3 regions of the Mesorhizobium sp. B2-8-3 genome follow, and region 1 is predicted to be linked to each of the others. Evidence: predicted binding sites of a transcription regulator. Region 1 holds the regulator's gene; each other region holds the start of a gene.

Region 1 (4,125 bases):
CGATTTGCGCCGGCGCAACCGCGCCATGGTGATTTCGGCCGTGCGCCGCGCCGGCCAGCCCTCGCGCACGGAGATTGCTGCCACCACCGGGCTCAGCCACTCGACCATTTCGGCGATCTCCGCCGATCTGATCCAGGAAGGCATTCTCACCGAAAGCAAGGCCAGCGAGCCGACGGCGTTGAAACGCGGCCGGCCGCAGATCGGTCTGGCGCTGAACCCCGAAGCCGCCGCGGTGCTGACCGTGGTGCTGTCGCTGAACTTCCTGTCGGTCGCCGTGATCGATTATGCCGGCCAGGTGGTTGCCGAGGAGCAGCAGCGCCTCGACACGCTTGTCATGCCCCGCGACGAGCTGATCGGCGAATGCATGGCGATCGTGCGGCGCCGGCTGGGGGATCCCGACCTCGACGTGGGCAGCGTCGCCCGCATCGCCATGGGCATTCAAGGCATCACCGATTCCCATTCACGCGCCATGCTGTGGTCGCCGATCACGCCGCTGACCGACATCCCTTTCGCCGACCTCCTCGAAAGGGAATTCGGTATTCCCGCCACCATGGAGAACGACTGCAACATGATGGCGGTGGCGCTGCAATGGCGCGATCCCGAGCGCTATCGCGACGACTTCATCGCCATCCTGCTCTCGCACGGTATCGGCATGGGCCTTGTGCTGAAGGGCGCGCTGTTCAGCGGCACGCATTCCTCCGGCGGCGAGTTCGGCCATATGATCCATCGTCCGGGCGGCGCGCTTTGCCGCTGCGGCCGCCGCGGCTGCGTCGAGGCCTATGCCGGCAATTACGCGATCTGGCGCAGCGCCATGGGAATAAGCGAGGACGCCACCCCGACCGACGTCGGCGACGCCGATATGCGCGCGCTGGCCGCGAAAGCCCGGCAGGAGGACGGACCCGAACGGGAGGCTTATCGCCGGGCCGGCGAAGCGCTCGGTTTCGGCCTCGGCAGCCTGTTCGCCCTCATCGACCCGGCGCCTGTCGCCATGGTCGGCGTAAGCGCGGCCGCCTTCGACCTGATCGAGCCGGCGCTGCGAGAGGCGATCGCCCAGACCGCCGGCGGCCAGCACTCGGAATCGATCTCCTTCGACACCGAGCCGAACGAACTGCCGCTTATCCGCGAAGGCTGCGCCATGCGCGCGCTGACCTTCGTCGATCAGGAGATTTTCGCGCCGGGGGTGCAGGCCAGAGCGGGGGCCGGGAAGAACGTGGCCTGAGCGAACATGGCGCTGAAGCCGCGAATCGCACCAACGTTGGAGATTGGCCGAAGCCACCGCGACTTCGTCATTCCAGGGCGGAGCAAGGAGCGAAGCGACGCGCGCAGACCCTGGAATCCATGCCGTTACCTCGATCGTAGGGTGCAGCGGTGCAGAGTTCTGCGCCATAGCGGCGCGTGGAAGTCACGGCATGGATCCTCGGGTCTGCGCTGCGTCGCTACGCTCCTTGCTCCGCCCGTGGATGACGAAGCGCAAGCGTCTCGACTACCCACCAGCGTTAATGTTGGAGTGCCGATCCCGTCGGAACTTCCGCCCTCGGGACTAATCCTCCCTGATCGCGTACCCCGCCCCGCGGATGGTGCGGATGACGTCCGGCATGCGGCCGTTGTTGACCGCCTTGCGCAGGCGCCCGACATGGACGTCCACGGTGCGCTCGTCGATATAGATCGTCTCGCCCCAGACATTGTCGAGCAGCTGGCTGCGCGAGAACACGCGGCCGGGATGACGCATCATGAATTCGAGCAGGCGGAACTCGGTCGGGCCGAGCCTGATCTCGCTCTTCTTGCGGTAGACCCGGTGCGATTCGCGGTCGAGCACGATGTCGCCGACCTTGAGCACGCTGGACAGCACCTCCGGCTTGGCGCGGCGCAGCAGCGCCTTGACGCGCGCCATGAACTCCGGCGTCGAGAATGGCTTGACCAGATAGTCGTCGGCGCCGGTCGAGAGGCCGCGCACGCGGTCGCTTTCCTCGCCGCGCGCCGTCAGCATGATGATCGGCAGCCGCTCGGTCTCGGGCCGCATCCTGAGACGCCGGCAGAGCTCGATGCCGGAAACCGCCGGCACCATCCAGTCGAGCACGAGCAGGTCGGGAACGTTTTCCTGAAGGCGGATTTCGGCCTCGTCGCCGCGGGTCACCACTTCGACCTGGTAACCCTCGGATTCGAGATTGTAGCGGAGCAGCACCCCCAGCGGCTCCTCGTCCTCCACCACCATGATGCGTGGCGCGATCATTGGGGTAACCTTTTCGTCAGGCCGCCGGCGCCGACATTGCGGTCTCGTCCTGCTTCGGACGATTGGCGGGCAATTGCGTGCCGGTCAGCACATAATAGGCATTCTCGGCGATGTTGGTCACATGGTCGCCGATGCGCTCGAGGTTCTTGGCGCAGAACAGAAGATGCGTGCAAGCGGTGATGTTGCGCGGGTCTTCCATCATGTAGGTCAACAGCTCGCGGAAGACGGACGTGTATTTGACGTCGATGCGCTCGTCGTCGTTGCGAAGCTTGGCCAGCGCCGTGGCATCGCCCACCATGTATTCCTGGATCACGGCCTGGACCTGGATCAGCACCAGCTGCGCCATCGAATCGATCGAATGCGTGAGGTCGCGCGGCGCGGCGCTGACGCCGACCGAGCCGACGCGCTTGGCGATGTTCTTGGCGAGATCGCCGATGCGTTCGAGGTCGCCCGCCATGCGGATCGAGCCGACCACGTTGCGCAGGTCGTCCGCCATCGGCTGCCGCTTGGCGATCAGCGTGATGGCGCGGTCGTCGAGCTCGCGCTGACGAGCGTCCATGATGGCGTCGTCGGAGACGACGCGCTGCGCCAGCGCATTGTCGGTCTCGAGCAGCGCCCTGGTCGCACCGCCGACCATGGAGCTGGCGAGATCGCCCATGTCGTTGATGAGCCGGCTGATCTGCCTCAGATCCTCGTCGAAGGAGGCGACGGTATGTTCGGCCATGATGATGTCCTCGTATGAACTCAGCCGAAGCGGCCGGTTATGTAGTCCTGCGTGCGCTTCTCGCGAGGCGAGGTGAAGATCTTCTCGGTCCGGTCGAACTCCACCAGCTCGCCCAGATACATGAACGCCGTCTGCCGCGACACGCGCGCCGCCTGCTGCATGTTGTGGGTGACGATGACGATCGTGTAGTCGGCCTGCAACTCGTCGATCAGTTCCTCGATCTTGGCGGTCGACAGCGGATCGAGCGCCGAGGCCGGCTCGTCGAGCAGGATGACCTCGGGCTTCACCGCCACGGTGCGGGCGATGCACAGGCGCTGCTGCTGGCCGCCCGAGAGGCTGAGGCCGCTGGCGTTGAGCTTGTCCTTGACCTCGGTCCACAGCGCGGCGCGCTTCAGCGCCTGCTCGACGCGGCTATCCATCTCGGCCTTGCTGATCTTCTCATAGAGCCTGACGCCGAAGGCGATGTTCTCGTAGATCGACATCGGGAACGGCGTCGGCTTCTGGAACACCATGCCGATCTTGGTGCGCAGCAGGTTGAGGTCCTGCGAGCGGTCGAGGATGTTCTTGCCGTCGAGCAGCACCTGGCCCTCGGCGCTCTGCTTCGGATAGAGCTCGTAGATGCGGTTGAGCACGCGCAGCAGCGTCGACTTCCCGCAGCCCGACGGGCCGATGAAGGCTGTCACGCTGCGCTCGGGCAGGGACAGGTTGATGTCCTTCAGCGCCTTCGACTGGCCATAGTAGAAATTGAGGTTCTTGACCTCGATCTTGGCCTTCTCGACGGTCGTATCGGCTGCGTTCAGGTCGGTGGACAACATCGGTTTCATCTGTCCTCTCTGCGTCCGGTTAGGCTGCGGGCGATGATGCTCAGCCCGAGAACCGTCAGGGTGATTATGAGTGCGCCCGTCCAGGCCAGTTGCTGCCATTCCTCGTAAGGGCTGAGAGCGAACTGGAAGATGGTCACCGGCAGGCTGGCCATCGGCGCATTGAGATTGCTCGACCAGAACTGGTTGTTGAGCGCGGTGAAGAGAAGCGGCGCCGTCTCGCCGGAGATGCGGGCGATCGCCAGCAGGATTCCGGTGACGATGCCCGACATTGCCGCGCGGTAGGCGACGGAGCGGATCACCACCCAGCGCGGCGCGCCGATGGCGGCGCCTGCTTCGCGCAGCGCGTT
Region 2 (4,125 bases), on a different contig from region 1:
TGTTGCGCCACGTCGCCAAGCAGCTGGTTCTGGCCCGCAGGATCACCGGTCGCGTCGAAAATGTCGCGCACTTTGCTGTCGAAAGGCAGCACGAAAATGTGGTCGGACGGCGTCCATTGCACCAGCACTTCGCTCGACTTTTCCGGCGTGAACAGGAACTGCGCGGCCTGCTGCAACTGCGTTTCGCCCTCGTTCTCCATCGAACCCGAGAAGTCGAAGCAGAGCGCCGTCAATGACGGTTTGCGCAGCGCCTGCTGGTAGAGGTCAAGCGCCTTGCGGATCACCGCGGGTTCCGGCATGCGGATCGACGTCACCAGCTTGCCCGGATCGAAATTCCAGTCGGGCTCAGCCGTCGCCTGGACCGAGGCGCCGCCGAGCGGCAGTCGCCGGCCAGTGTCGGCGATGCGCTTGCGCACCGTGTCCGACTGCAGATAGGCGAGCAGGTCGGCGAAGAACTTTTCGACATCGGCGCCGCGCCCGTGATCGATGAAGCCGAGCGGGGAATCGCCGACCGCGACGCCATCGGCCGGATAGACCGCGTAGAGCGGCTCGTCGCCCATTTGCTTCAGCCTGTCGTTGGTCTCTTTCAGCGTCGCCTCGTAATTCCACATCGCGTCATAGAGCGTGCCCTTGCGCGCGGAATCGACATAGAGGTCGGCCAGCCAGCCTGAAGACCCGGAAGAGCGCTCGACGCCCTGCAACAGGGCGCCGACCGTGTCGTGCACGGAGGGATTGTCGAGGTCGCCGGGCTGGATCACTTCCTTGCCGCCGAGCGCGCTGGAGAGCATCGCCAGATAGGCGCTGGCGCCGGAGTTGGACTGCGTGGCCGAAGTCATCAGGAATTTGAGCTTGCCGTCCTTCACCGCGGCAAGGATGTCCTTCATGTAGACTTGCCTGCCGATCCAGCCGAGTTCGGCGGCCTTGGATTTGCGCACGCCGAGGATGACCGGCATCTGCGCGATCGAGGTGAGGTTGCGTACCTTGCGGCCGGTATCGAACAGGTCGACCCAGACGCTCGACGCCGGCCAGACCGCGTCCTGATCGAACCCGCTGGCCTTCTGCAGACCGAGACCGATATCGAGCGAGCCTTGGTAAGAGATGGTGCAGGTCGCGCCCTGCTTGGCGCAGAACTCCTGCACGATCGGCTCCAGCACCGTGTTCTCGGAACCGGAGACGATCGAGAATTTGACATTGCCCGAATTGCAGGCCGCCAGCAGCAGCACGGCCGCCAACGCCAGAACGGACGAAAGCTTCATTGGCATCGAGGCCCCGTCAGCCCTGGGTGAGCGCTTTCTTGAGGTCGGCGGTCATCTTGTCCATCTGCTTTTCGGCGTCGGCCCGCTTTTGCCGGCCTTGCTCCTGGACCTTGAGCACACCTTGCACGGTGTCGATCAGATCGTGGTTGGCCTGCGCCAGCGTCTCGACATCGACGATGCCGCGCTGCGCCTGTTCCTCGATGGAGATGGCCTGATCCTTCATCATCTTCGATGTCTGGCGGATCATCTCGTTGGTGGCGTCGGTTACGGTCTTTTGCAGCTCCAGAGCCGACTTCTGGTTGGTCAGCCCAAGCAGGATGACCATCTTCTGCTTCCAGGCCGGCACGGTCAGCGCCGAAGTCGCCTGCAGGTTCTCGATCAGCGTCTCGTCGCCCGACTGCACGATGCGGATCTGCGGCAATTGCTGGATGCCGAGTTGACGGGCCTGAATGAGATAGAAGATGCGCTTTTCAAGGCGGTCGAGCGCCTGCACGGCGTCCTGGTAGGTTTGCGCCTCCAGGGAGCCGACGGTGTCGGCGCTCTTCGCCTCCGCCGCGGCCTTCAGCTTCGGCAGCTCGTCGGCGCGGTAGTTGTCGACGAATTTCTTGCCGGCCTGCACATAGGCGTCGAGGTTGAGGATGGAGTCCTTGGTCTGCTCATGCAGGTCGTCGAGCACGGCGATATCGCGCCTGAGCGTGTCCTTATGACGGTCGAGCTCAAGGCCGATACGGTCGATCTGACCGGCGACGTCCTCGTACTTTTCCTTGAAGCGCTCGAGCCGTGCCTTGAACGAGGAGAACAAATTGCTCAGGAACCCTTCGTCCTTCAGCGAAGCCGGATCGAGGTTCCTGGCCTTCATGATGATGTCGGTAAGCAATGTGCCGGTTTCGCCGAGATCGCGGTTGCGGATCTGCGACAGAATCTTGTCGGCATAGTCGCTGACCGCTTGCTGGGCGCGGTCGCCGAAGACCGAAATCGCCGCTCGGTCGCGAATATCGATGCCGCCTTCGATCCTGGCGACCTCGCCCGGGCTGGCGGCAATGGCGGGCAACTTCGAAGTGTCGTCGAGCAGAGTGATGCTGTTCTCGTCGGCCATTGAGACCTCCCCCTCGGTGAACAGTATCTCGATAGACAGTGTGTGACAGACATATGACAATGGCCGGGCGTGGCGCTTGGGCCGTGAAATAGATTACATTTCAGGGCCTATGCGGAGGGACCCCTCGCTTCTGCAGCCGGCGCCGCCAGCCATTGTCGCACGATCGCGGCGTCCGCATCGCCGAATTCATGGCCCGAGGCGACGATGCGCGCGTCGACCTCGGCGCGGCGCTCGCTGAACAGCGTCACTAGTGCGAGCGCGAACGGTCCGTAGGTCTGATCGGCGGCGCCGGCGACGATCAGCACCCGTGTGCCGCTAAGATCTGACGTTGGAGGATTGTCGAGCACCGGCATCGCCCTCAACAGCGCCGCCTGCTTGACCAGGCCGGGATGGAGCAGCATCAGGCTGGAGACGACATTGGCGCCGTTCGAATAACCAAGGAAGGTCGCGCGTTGCAGGTGGAGCCCATGTTGCCGCGCGGCTTCCGTCGCGAACTGGGCATAGGCGGCCGTCTCGGCACGGATGGAGGTTTGCTCGAAACTGGTCGGCGTGATTCGCTCGAACCAGCGAAATCCGTCCTCCTGCCGGATGCGGCCGCGCGCCGCGACGATCACCGAACGCGGCGCGATCTGCATCGCCAGCGGCAGCATCGTCGTCTCGTCCACGCCTGACCCGTGCAGCACGAAGAGGCAGTCGCCGCTGGCGTTTGCCGGCTTCAGCAGACGGTAGGGAAATGTCAGATCCTCGCGCAGGATGCTGTTTTCGTCGCTATATTCGAACACGCTCACATCCATTTGATTCCATGAGAGATTCGTTGATTTGCCGGCTTCAAAACGGAATATTTTCGCGCTCCGCGAAAGTTGATTGAACCAGGCGCAATTCAGGCCGTTTTTCCGCCGATACACTCCCCCTGGGAGGAATCGAAGCGGTGCGCCCCGGGGGTCGCATTGCTGGCTATGAACAACCAGCTTTGAGGCCTTTTGTCGATGACCACCCCTGTTTCCAACGATCGCGACAAGCGTATCAACGATCGCGACAAGCGTGTCGTCGAGCGCGATACGCGGATCGACGTGCTGCGCGCGCTCGCGTTGCTCACCATTTTCGTCGACCATGTGCCTGGCACGGTCTTCGAGAATTGGACCTATAAGAATTTCGGTTTTTCCGATGCGGCGGAGGCCTTCGTGCTGATTTCCGGCATCTCGGTGGCGCTGGCCTATGGCACGAAGTTCAAGCCGGGCGGCCGATTGCTCGCGACCTTGAAGATGTGGCGGCGCGCTGGCGTGCTCTACATCTCCCACATCGTCATCACGATGGTGGTGGTCGCGCTGTTTTGCGCCGCCGCGCTGTTCGCGCACCGGCCGGAAATCCTGACGATGATCAACATCGAACCCTTGATGCGCAACACGCCGCAGGTGCTGCTCGGCATCGTCACGCTCGGCCACCAACTCGGCTATAACAACATCCTGCCCGTCTATGCGGCGTTGCTTCTGGCGGCGCCTGCTTTCGTGCTGTTCGTCAGCTATCGGCCCGTGCCGGCGCTGATCGCGTCCGGCCTGCTGTGGCTCGTCGCCGGCATCTGGCAGATCGCGCCGCCGAACTATCCGGAGCCAGGCCTTTGGTTCCTCAACCCGCTGTCTTGGCAGTTCCTGTTCAACATCGGCCTTGCCGCCATGCTGCATGTGAAGCGCGGCGGGCGGATCCCGGTCAATCCGTGGCTGCTTGGTGCCGCCGGCATCTATGTGATCGGAGCGGCGATCTGGGTGCACAGCCCGC
Region 3 (4,125 bases), on a different contig from region 1:
CCTTCGCGGTGGACGTTTTCGGCCGGATCGAAGGCGGCGATGGTTCCGTCGAGGCCTCGCGCGGCGATCACCGAAATCTCGCGCTCGAAAGCCACGAGTGATTCCAGGATCAGCGGCACATTGCCCATTGCCTCGCAGACCCCGGCAAAGCCCGCCGTTTCCATGTTGCGGAAGACGCGCTGGCCCTTGCCGTCATAGCCCATGCGGCGGGTCTTGAGCACGCCGCTGCCGTCGAACGCCTTCAGGGCCTCGGTCCGTTGGTCGTCATTGTCGACCAGGCGGAATGCCGCCGTCGGAATGCCGATGCCGTTGAGGAAGCTCTTCTCGGTGGCGCGATCCTGCGCGACTTCGAGCGCGCGTGCCGGTGGATAGACCGGGACCTTTGCCGCCAGCGTTTCGGCGGCGGCGACCGGGACGTTCTCGAATTCATAGGTGACGACGGCGCTGGCGGCGGCCAGTTCGGCGAGCCCTGCCGGATCGTCATAGGCGGCGACGATCTGCCGGTTGGCGACCTGCGCGGCCGGGCAGTCGGGCTGGGGCTCCAACACGACGATATGGTAGCCGAGGCGCGCTGCGGCCATCGCCAGCATGCGGCCGAGCTGGCCGCCGCCGATGATGCCGATGGCCGATCCAGGAGCCAGGCTCACGGCGCGTCCGTCGGCTCAGTGGCGACCTTGGCGGTTTGCGCCGAGCGCCAAGCATCGAGCCGGGCGGCGAGCTTGTCGTCGCTGAGCGCCAGCACGGCGGCCGCGAGAAGTGCCGCATTGGCGGCGCCCGCCTTGCCGATCGCCAGCGTGCCGACCGGGATGCCGGCCGGCATCTGCACGATGGAAAGCAGCGAGTCCTGGCCCGAAAGCGCCTTGGACTCAACCGGAACGCCGAAGACCGGCAGCGGCGTCATCGCCGCCGTCATGCCCGGCAGATGCGCCGCTCCGCCGGCGCCGGCGATGATCACCTTGTAGCCGGCGGCCTTGGCGCCCTTGGCGAACTCATAGAGACGGTCCGGGGTGCGGTGCGCCGAGACGATCAGCCGCTTGTGCGGGATGCCCAGCGCCTCTAGCGTCTCCGCCGCCTGGCGCATCGTCGCCCAGTCGGACTGGCTGCCCATGATGATGGCGACGTCGGCACGCTGATCGGTCAAGGTGTGGCTCCGCGGCGGCAAAGGCGCGCCTTAGCGGAATTCGCCGACAGCCGCAAGGATGTGGTGAATACGCTCTCTCGCTGCCCGCACGTTCCGCGGCCTCCTGGGCGCGCGCCCAGCATTCGTCCCTAAGCGATGATGTCGGGAATGATGCGGTCTTCCAGCGCCGACAGCCGGTCTTTCAACATCAGCTTCTTCTTCTTCATGCGCTGGATCTGAAGCGGGTCGCAGCCCGTGGCGATCATCGCGTTGATGGCGGCGTCGAAATCGGCGTGTTCTTGTTTGAGCCGGGAATATTCGAGGCGTATTTCAGCCTGTTCCTGTTCGGACATTATCTACCGTCTGCGTGTGCATCGCCCAATCGGGCTGTTTGGGCGGGGCCGTGACTTGCGGGTTTGTGACCGGCGCGCAGCCCTTATCACATTTCACTTTGTCGTGGAATGCTACCACGTGGCATTCGACATCGAGATCGGTTGGTGGCAAACTGTCATGGTGCCGTCACAGTCGCAACCTGCGGTGGAGGCGCCCGCGACGGCTGCAATCGAGGAAACCATGAAAGGGAGAACCAATCATGTCTCTTGCATCCCATCTTGATGAGTTGCAGCGGAAACACGGTGACATCGAGCGTGAGCTCACCGATGCGATGAACCATCCTTCGGTGGACGACCTCGAAATCGTGAATCTCAAGCGACGCAAGCTGGCAATCAAGGACGAGATTGAAAAGCTGAAGGGGGGCCCGACGACACACTGAACATGCCCTAGGCAACATCACCGCACCCGTTGCGGTGCCAACCTACCGGTGGCAAGATATGCCGCCGGCTTGTTGGTTTTTACTCAATCACCAGACCGTTTTAGTGTAGATCTTGCAGCCCGAGGGTTTTTATATGAGCCCTGCGGCCGTTGATCGCGGTCACCGATTTGCAGGCCTTGGCTGCCGCTTGCCATTGACAAGCCATCTTTGCTCCGCCACCTCATGCCCGGAACTCCCAGATGAAGGCGGCCGGCATGACCGGATATTTTTCTTCTCCCTTCCCGCGGCGCCAGTCGGTCGGCGTATCGGTCGGCGGCGTGATGGTCGGCGGCGGCGCGCCGGTTGTCGTGCAGTCGATGACCAACACCGACACCGCCGATATCGACCAGACCGTCGCCCAGGTTGCGGCGCTGCACCGTGCCGGCTCGGAAATCGTGCGCATCACGGTCGACCGCGACGAGAGCGCGGCGGCGGTTCCGCGCATCCATGAGCGGCTGCTGAGGCTCGGCATCGACGTGCCGCTGGTCGGCGACTTCCATTATATCGGCCACAAGCTGCTCGCCGATCATCCGGCTTGCGCCGAGGCGCTGGCCAAATACCGCATCAATCCCGGCAATGTCGGCTTCAAGGACAAGAGGGACCGCCAGTTCGCCGCGATCGTCGAGATGGCGATCAAACACGACAAGCCGGTGCGCATCGGCGTCAACTGGGGCTCGCTCGACCAGGAGCTTTTGACCCGGCTGATGGACGACAACCAGGCGAAGGGCTCGCCGCTCACCGCGCAGGAAGTCACGCGCGAGGCGATCGTGCAGTCGGCGATCCTGTCGGCCGAGATGGCCGAAGAGATCGGGCTCGGTCGCGACAAGATCATCCTGTCGGCCAAGGTCAGCGGCGTGCAGGATTTGATCGCCGTCTACACCGAACTCGCCACCCGCTCCGACCATGCGCTGCATCTGGGTCTCACCGAAGCCGGCATGGGCACCAAGGGAATCGTCGCCTCTTCGGCCGCCATGGGCATCCTGCTGCAGCAGGGCATCGGCGACACGATCCGCATCTCGCTGACGCCGGAGCCGAATGGCGACCGCACCCGCGAGGTACAGGTCTCGCAGGAATTGCTGCAGACCATGGGCTTCCGGCAATTCGTGCCGATCGTCGCAGCCTGCCCCGGCTGCGGGCGCACGACGTCAACCGTGTTCCAGGAACTTGCCCAGAGCATCCAGGCCGATATCCGCAAGAACATGCCGGTGTGGCGCGAAAAATATCCCGGCGTCGAGAATCTCAAAGTCGCGGTGATGGGCTGCATCGTCAACGGTCCCGGCGAATCCAAGCATGCCGATATCGGCATCTCGCTGCCCGGCACCGGGGAGACGCCGACGGCGCCCGTCTTCATCGACGGCAAGAAGGCGGCGACGCTGCGCGGCCCGTCCATCGCGCAGGATTTCGAGAAGATGGTCGGCGACTATATCGAGCGGCGCTACGGACACGGCAAAGCAGCGGCCGAGTAGGCCGATGCCGCTTTTGCCGCGCGCGACGCTGATCTTGATCTGCGCGCTGATCCTTTCCGGTCAGGCATTCGCCGACCCACCGCAGTCGCGGTCCGCCGCCAAACGACTGATCAACCGTGTCTGCGATCTGATCGAAGCCCAGGCCCAGCAGAACGGCCTGCCCAAGGATTTCTTCGCCCGGCTGATCTGGAAGGAAAGCCGCTTCGATCCGAACGCGGTGAGCCCGGTCGGCGCCGAAGGCATAGCGCAATTCATGCCGGGCACCGCCAAGATGCGCGGGCTCGCCGATCCCTTCGACATCGGGCAGGCCATCCCGGCCTCGGCGAAATATCTCGCCGAGATGAAGGTCAGCTACGGCAATCTCGGGCTCGCGGCGGCGGCTTACAATGCCGGCGAGAACCGTGTGTCACGCTGGCTGAGTTCGGGCGGCTTCCTGCCGATGGAGACGGAAAGCTATGTCTTCGATGTCATGGGCGAGCCCGTCGACAAGTTCTCGGACAAATCCTATGCCGGCACCGTCCAGCCGCTCGACCCGAAGATGAGCTTCGCGGTTGCCTGCCGCAGGCTGCCGGTGATCATGTCGCGGACCGTCGCCATGGCCTCGATCAACGTGAAGCCGTGGGGCGTGCAGGTGGCGGGCAATTTCCGCCGCTCGGCGGCGATAGGCCAGTGGCTGAGGGTCAGGGGCCGCTTCCCCGCTTTGCTCGCCAGCCATGACCCGGTGGTGA

Evidence for each region. Region 1 encodes PhoB, which activates phosphate uptake and scavenging genes when phosphate is short. Its sites were predicted from a motif close to TGTCATNNANCTGTCAT; they were not measured.
Region 2: a site for PhoB is predicted at 2,395-2,411, ahead of FJ418_RS27130 (toxic anion resistance protein). Genes of this name have one in related genera too.
Region 3: a site for PhoB is predicted at 1,627-1,643, ahead of FJ418_RS27950 (YdcH family protein). Genes of this name have one in related genera too.

What each region holds. Positions count from the first base shown of each region.
Region 1 covers NZ_VFTW01000038.1:6,872-10,996, forward strand. Annotated here, with positions in the region: gene FJ418_RS30145 (ROK family protein) at 1-1,219, shown strand, start outside; gene phoB (phosphate regulon transcriptional regulator PhoB) at 1,541-2,230, opposite strand; gene phoU (phosphate signaling complex protein PhoU) at 2,247-2,954, opposite strand; gene pstB (phosphate ABC transporter ATP-binding protein PstB) at 2,975-3,778, opposite strand; gene pstA (phosphate ABC transporter permease PstA) at 3,775-4,125, opposite strand, start outside.
Region 2 covers NZ_VFTW01000027.1:23,691-27,815, forward strand. Annotated here, with positions in the region: gene FJ418_RS27125 (substrate-binding domain-containing protein) at 1-1,262, opposite strand, end outside; gene FJ418_RS27130 (toxic anion resistance protein) at 1,273-2,352, opposite strand; gene FJ418_RS27135 (alpha/beta hydrolase) at 2,460-3,146, opposite strand; gene opgC (OpgC domain-containing protein) at 3,339-4,125, shown strand, end outside.
Region 3 covers NZ_VFTW01000029.1:24,969-29,093, reverse strand. Annotated here, with positions in the region: gene FJ418_RS27965 (5-(carboxyamino)imidazole ribonucleotide synthase) at 1-647, opposite strand, end outside; gene purE (5-(carboxyamino)imidazole ribonucleotide mutase) at 644-1,141, opposite strand; gene FJ418_RS27955 (DUF465 domain-containing protein) at 1,270-1,473, opposite strand; gene FJ418_RS27950 (YdcH family protein) at 1,713-1,892, shown strand; gene ispG (flavodoxin-dependent (E)-4-hydroxy-3-methylbut-2-enyl-diphosphate synthase) at 2,147-3,397, shown strand; gene FJ418_RS27940 (lytic transglycosylase domain-containing protein) at 3,402-4,125, shown strand, end outside.